DNA from 2 places in the Streptomyces sp. NPDC051320 genome. Region 1 is predicted to be linked to the other one. Evidence: riboswitches for the same ligand, from Rfam matches in the RefSeq annotation. Region 1 holds a riboswitch; the other holds the start of a gene.

Region 1 (3,402 bases):
GCAAGGCGGCGGAGCGCTCTCCGTGGGGGCACCCCCGGGCCCTTGAGGCCTCGGGGAGGAGCTGTTCGGGCGTTTCGCCCACGCGGCGTGCGGACCCTCTCCCGCGCTCAAGACAGTGGGGGGTTCCGTGGCCGGCGTCGCAGGTCCGCCGTCCGCCGCGCACCCGGTCCTGAGGCGGGCGGAGGCGTCGGCACCCACTAGGAGGGCATCAGCGCGTCCCTGACGTAGAAGGGCCGTATCTTCTCCAGCATCCAGTCGACGACCGGATCCTGTGCCACGTCGAGCAGCAGGAGATTGACCGGCCAGCGCACCTCGACCCGGCCGAGTGCCCGGCCGAGCGCGTCCATCGGGGCATCCCGCCCCGCGCCGTCCCAGGTCGCGAACTCGATGCCCACGAAGAGAACCGGATCGCCGCCCTCGATCGACGCGAGCGCTCTGCGGGCCGAACGGACCACGCCGATCTGGTCGAACTCGCCGGCGGCCACCGAGAGGAAGTCCACCGGGTCCTCCTGCCAGTCCGGCTCGAAGAGCCGCACCCGTCCGCCGCTCGCCGGCCCGTCCAGCAAGGTGCGCCCGGCCCGGCAGAGCTCGGCGACGGCGGGCGGCGGAAGCGGCATACCGACCGCGCCGCCCGGGTTCACGGCTATGCCCAGCTGCGGTGGAAGCCCCCGGGCGAATTCGACGGCGGGCGCCACAGTGAAGGAGAGGTGCGAGCCGACGCATCGCAGGAACTCCGCCTCGGAACTGAAGGCCGGCACGTACGCGCCGCCGTCCACGTCGAGGGTGGGCAGGTCGAGAGCACGGCTGTCGTTGCTGCCACCGTTGGGCAGCGGCACCCAGAGGCTGCTGCGCCCGAGCACCTCGATCAACCGGCCGCCCGCGGCGGGGTTACCGACCGAGGCCGTCAGTACCTCTTCGAGCTCATTGCCCGGCCATGCCATGTCCACCGAGATATCCCCTTCTTACCTGTCGTGTACCGAACGACCCTAACGACCCGGCGACCCGTCGTGGCTTCGCCCTCCTGCGTAACCGGGCCCGGCCGAGTACCCGGGTCCACCCGCGTAACCGGGCCCGTCCCCGAAGCCGATCCGGCTCAGCACCTCCGCCGCCGCACGGTCGAGCAGCACCGCCGAACCGCAGCCGGCGGGCAGCCGTTCGCTCTCCGCGTCGCGCACCAGCCGGCCGATCGCCCGCTGGTGCCTGGCGAAGGCGTACGCGGAGACGCCCCGGCCCCGCTCGGCCTGTCCGGCCCGCGCCACATCGGGTGTCACGTCGAGCAGCAGCAGATGCAGAGCGCGGCCGCGCCGCCGCGCCGCGCGGGCGAGCCGGCCGCGCACCCACGCCTGGGTGCCGCAGTCGTGCACGACGACGCTCTCGCCGGAACGCAGCGCCCGCCACAGCCCCGCGTAGTGCGCGGTCCGCACCAGCGGGCGGTAGCTCCAGTAGGGCAGGAAGCGGGGCATCCGGCGCTGCCAGCGCTCCCGTGCGTCCTGCGAGTCGATGCGGTGGGCCGCGGCGGCCCGGTTCAGCAGGGTGGACTTGCCGCTGCCGGGCAGACCTGAAACGACCACCAGGTCCCCCGACGCGAAGTGCAGGCCGTGCGGGCTGTGGCCGGCCCGCTCCCGCAGATCGCGGACGGTGGGCGCTGTCGCCGCGCCGGGCGGACAGCCGATCGCCTCCCGCACCGACGCGCCCGGCCCGCCGGCCGGTAAAGCAGGACTCCTCAACGGTGCCACCGCGCCCCGCGTCTGCCCCGTCATGACCGCTCCCCCCGTAAGGACGCCCGTCGGGTCCCCCGTCAGACCGCCCGTCCCGCAGTGACCCTCTGCCCAAGAAGTGTAAAGAAACGGTAATGCGGGACAAGTGATTTGCCGGTCGCACCCGCCGTGCGATGATGTGCGCGCCAACTCCATACAGGCCGTTCGAATCCGCGCGGGAGAGTCCCCGGCCAGTTGCCGGGGCGCCGAAGGAGCAAGTCCCTCCCTTGTAATCTCTCAGGCCCCGTACCGCGCGGACGAGGCAGATCTGAAAAGCGGGCCGCCGCCGTGCGGTCCCACCCAAGGTGCAAGCCGAGCCTTCTCAACAGGCGCCGGCGAACCTCTCAGGTTCCGATGACAGATGGGGAGGAATCACCCTCGCCTGTCATGCCCCGGGAGCCCCACATATGAGCACCACCCCCGACCCCACCCCGCGCCACACCGCCCACCCGTCGCCCACCACCGCCCTACCTGATGGCGCTTCGCACCACAGCCCTCTTCGAGCCCTGCACCGTTCGCTGGGTGCCACGATGACCGACTTCGCCGGCTGGGACATGCCGCTGCGATACGCCAGCGAACGCGACGAGCACAACGCCGTACGGACCCGCGCCGGACTCTTCGACCTCTCGCACATGGGCGAGATCACCGTCACCGGCGCGCAGGCCGTGGACCTGCTGAACCACGCCCTGGTCGGCAACATCGGCACCGTCGGCGCGGGCCGGGCCCGCTACACGATGATCTGCCGGGAGGACGGCGGGATCCTCGACGACCTGATCGTCTACCGGCTGGCCGAAACCGAATACCTGGTCGTGGCCAATGCGGGCAACGCGCAGACCGTGCTGGACGCACTGGCGGAGCGTTCGTCGGGCTTCGACGCCGAGGTACGGGACGACCGCGACGCATACGCCCTGATCGCGGTGCAGGGGCCGGAGTCCCCCGGCATCCTGAAGTCGGTGACCGACGCCGACCTGGACGGGCTGAAGTACTACGCCGGTCTGCCCGGCACGGTCGCCGGCGTCCCCGCGCTGATCGCCCGTACCGGTTACACCGGCGAGGATGGCTTCGAGTTGTTCGTCGCCCCGTCCGACGCCGAGAAGGTGTGGCAGGCACTCACCGATGCCGGCGCCCCGGTGGGTCTGGTGCCCTGTGGTCTCTCCTGCCGCGACACGCTGCGCCTGGAGGCGGGCATGCCGCTGTACGGGCACGAGCTGACCACCGCGCTGACGCCTTTCGACGCCGGTCTCGGCCGCGTCGTCAAGTTCGAGAAGGAGGGCGACTTCGTCGGGCGCACGGCCCTGGAGGCCGCCGCCGAGCGGGCGTCCTCGAACCCGCCGCGCAAGCTGGTCGGCCTGATCGCCGAGGGCCGCCGGGTACCCCGGGCGGGCTATCCGGTCGTCGCCGAAGGCCGGGTGATCGGCGAGGTCACCTCGGGCGCCCCCTCACCCACCATCGGCAAGCCGATCGCCATGGCCTACGTCGACGCGGCACACGCCGAGCCGGGTACCTCCGGGGTGGGCGTGGACATTCGCGGTACGCATGAGCCGTACGAGGTCGTGGCGCTCCCCTTCTACAAGCGTCAGAAGTGACCCAGCCCACCCCTCCGGGTCCCGCCTTCATCTCAGCACTCAAGACATCCGTTCATCAG
Region 2 (3,402 bases), on a different contig from region 1:
CGAACCGCTGAGCCTGGACGAGGCCTTCGTCGATCTGGAAGCCGGCGGGGTGGCCGACGACACGGCGTCCGCGCGGCGCGTCGGCGAGCAGTTGCGCAGGGACATCCTGGTGGTGACCGGGCTCAGCGGATCGGTCGGCCTGGCCGGTTCCAAGATGCTGGCGAAGATCGGCTCCGAGCAGGCCAAGCCGGACGGACTGGTGCTGATCGAACCGGGCACCGAGCGGGAACTGCTGGCCCCGCTGAGCGTGCGCACGCTGCCGGGCGTGGGCCCCGCCACCGGCGAACACCTGAGGCGGGCCGGGATGACGACGGTCTCGCACCTCGCGGAGGCCGGTGAGGGCGAACTGGTGCGGCTGCTGGGCAAGGCGCACGGCGGATCCCTGTACCGGATGGCGGTCGGATACGACGACCGCCCGGTGATCGCCGAGCGGGACACCAAGTCGGTCTCCGTCGAGGACACCTTCGACGTGGATCTGCACGACAGGCAGCGGGTGAAGTCGGAGGTCGGCCGGCTGGCGGACCGGTGTGTGCAGCGGTTGCGCGCTGCAGAGCGCTCGGGCCGGACAGTGGTCCTCAAGGTGCGCAGATACGACTTCTCCACGCTGACGCGTTCCGAGACCCTCCGCGGGCCCACCGACGACCCCTCCGTGGTGCGTGAGGCCGCAGGCCGGTTGCTCGAGGCGGTGGACACCACGGGAGGGGTCAGGCTGCTGGGTGTGGGTGTCACCGGGCTCGCCGACTTCACCCAGGAGGATCTGTTCGCCCAGGCCGCCGCCGAACGCGCCGCAGAACCGGAGCCGGAAGACCGAGCGGCCCTCCCGAGCACCGACGGGACACCGGCCGAGGAGCCGCGGCCACCCGCCCCCCGCCGTTGGCCCGCCGGGCAGGATGTGCGGCACAGCGAGTACGGGGCGGGATGGGTGCAGGGCAGCGGGGTGGGGCGGGTGACGGTGCGGTTCGAGGAGCCGTGGTCGACGGGACCGGGGCGGGTGCGGACGTTCGGCGTCGACGATCCCCATCTGGCACCGGCGGAGCCGTTGCCGCTGGTGCGGGCGGTCGAGGCCGACCCGGACGATCAGCCTTCGCCGCCCGCGAGCCGGCCGAAGTCACGGTCCGGGGACGGCGCGGGAGCCGGCGCCGAGACGTCGAGACCATAGTGGTGGTAGAGCTGGAGCTCCTGTTCCGGGGAGAGATGCCGGCCGACACCGAAATCCGGCGCGTCCTTGATCAGGGTCCGGTCGAAGGGCACCCGCAGCGCCTCCTGGACCACCTCGCTGGGTGCCAGCGGCACGAAGGCGTCCCTGCTGAACAGGCCGGTGCGGACGGCCGCCCATTCGGGTGACCCCGTGGCGTCGTCGAGATAGACCTCGTCCACCGTGCCTATCTTGAGACCATTGCGGTCGAATGCCTTGCGGCCGATCAGGTTGCGCGGATCGATGTCGGTCTGCACGGTCCCTCCAACTGGTCGCAACTGGTCGGAACATCCCCACGGATCTACGCCCCCCACATATCCGTATTCCCTACAGAAGGGCAGATGCCGGGCATCGGCCACTCGAATACGGTGGATGTGCCGCGCTGGTAGGCTGGCCAGTGGCTACTGACCCCGCGCGGGAGAGTCCTCCGGACGAAGTGTCCGGAGGCGCCGAAGGAGCAAATCCTCCCCGGAATCTCTCAGGCACACGTACCGCACGGACGAGGTCACTCTGGAAAGCAGGGGCGGGCATCGGACGGGCACGTCCGGAACCCCTCCTCACCGACGGTGAAAGCCGGCATGTCCCCGGACGGCCGGTGAAACTCTCAGGTTGAGATGACAGAGGGGGAGGCCGTCCGGGTACCCGTGCAGCGGTACCTCTCGCAGGTCGTATCGACCAGGAGGCCTCCCATATGACCGCCGACCGCATTCCGCTCTCCCGGCTGGAGCGTGGCATCCCCTTCGAGCAGCGCCACATCGGGCCCGACGCCGGCGCCCAGGCCAAGATGCTCGCCCATGTCGGTTACGGCTCGCTGGACGAGCTCACCTCCGCCGCGGTGCCCGAAGTCATCAGGAGCGCCGACGAGCTGCGGCTCCCCGAGGCCCGGACCGAGGCCGAGGTACTCGCGGAGCTTCGCTCCCTTGCCGATCGCAACCGGGTGATGGCCCCCATGATCGGGCTCGGCTACTACGGCACCTTCACGCCGCCGGTGATCCTCCGCAACGTCATGGAGAACCCCGCCTGGTACACCGCGTACACGCCCTACCAGCCGGAGATCTCGCAGGGCCGCCTCGAGGCGCTGCTCAACTTCCAGACCGTGGTCGCCGATCTCACCGGGCTGCCCACATCGGGCGCCTCGCTGCTCGACGAGGGCACCGCGGCGGCCGAGGCGATGTCACTCGCCCGCCGGGTCGGCAAGGTGAAGAACGGTGTCTTCCTGGTCGACGCCGACGCGCTGCCGCAGACGGTGGCGGTGATCGAGACCCGAGCCGAGCCGGCCGGCGTGGAGGTCGTGGTCGCCGACCTGAGCGACGGTATTCCGGCTGAGGTCGCCGAGCGCGGGGTGTTCGGCGTGCTGCTGCAGTACCCGGGCGCCTCAGGCGGCGTACACGACATCCGGCCGGTCGTGGAGCAGGCGCACGAGCTCGGGGCGATCGTCACCGTTGCCGCCGATCTGCTCGCGCTGACCCTGCTCACCTCGCCGGGTGAACTCGGCGCCGACATTGCGGTGGGCACCACCCAGCGCTTCGGCGTGCCGATGGGCTTCGGCGGCCCGCACGCCGGGTTCATGGCCGTGCGCGAGAAGTTCGCGCGCAGCCTGCCCGGTCGGCTCGTGGGGGTTTCGGTGGACGCCGACGGCAACAAGGCGTACCGGCTGGCCCTTCAGACGCGTGAGCAGCACATCCGCCGGGAGAAGGCCACCAGCAACATCTGCACCGCGCAGGTGCTGCTCGCGGTGATGGCGGGGATGTACGCGGTGTATCACGGTCCGGACGGCCTGCGGGACATCGCCCGCCGCACCCATCGCTACGCGGCGATCCTGGCCGCCGGCCTGCGCGAGGCAGGCGTCGATGTGGTGCATGCGGAGTACTTCGACACGCTGAGCGTGCGGACCGGCGGAAAGGCCGACGAGGTGGTCGCCGCTGCCCGTGAGGGTGGGGTCAATCTGCGCCGGGTCGACGCCGACCGGGTGTCCATCTCCTGCGACGAGACCACCACCCGGGCCCAGCTGGCCGCCGTCTGGGCGGCCTTCGGTGCCGACTGCGACATCGAGGCACTCGACGGGGCCACGCCCGACGCGCTGCCGCAGGGGTTGCTGCGCCAGGACACGGTGCTCACCCACCCCGTCTTCCACCAGCATCGCTCCGAGACAGCGATGCTGCGCTACCTGCGCAAACTCGCCGACCGGGACTACGCGCTGGACCGCG

The links. A riboswitch is a leader RNA that binds a small molecule or an ion and turns the genes downstream of it on or off. The one in region 1 is predicted to bind glycine.
Region 2: it holds a riboswitch for glycine, as region 1 does, so the genes downstream of both, gcvP (aminomethyl-transferring glycine dehydrogenase) here and gcvT (glycine cleavage system aminomethyltransferase GcvT) in region 1, are expected to answer to the same signal.

Annotation. Positions count from the first base shown of each region.
Region 1 is NZ_JBFBAL010000001.1:257,119-260,520, forward strand. Features, by position in the region: gene AB0M87_RS01160 (enhanced serine sensitivity protein SseB) at 198-941, opposite strand; gene AB0M87_RS01165 (AAA family ATPase) at 987-1,760, opposite strand; glycine riboswitch at 1,924-2,019, shown strand; gene gcvT (glycine cleavage system aminomethyltransferase GcvT) at 2,165-3,343, shown strand.
Region 2 is NZ_JBFBAL010000025.1:27,636-31,037, reverse strand. Features, by position in the region: gene AB0M87_RS31975 (DNA polymerase IV) at 1-1,159, shown strand, start outside; gene AB0M87_RS31970 (PRC-barrel domain-containing protein) at 1,078-1,452, opposite strand; glycine riboswitch at 1,601-1,699, shown strand; gene gcvP (aminomethyl-transferring glycine dehydrogenase) at 1,887-3,402, shown strand, end outside.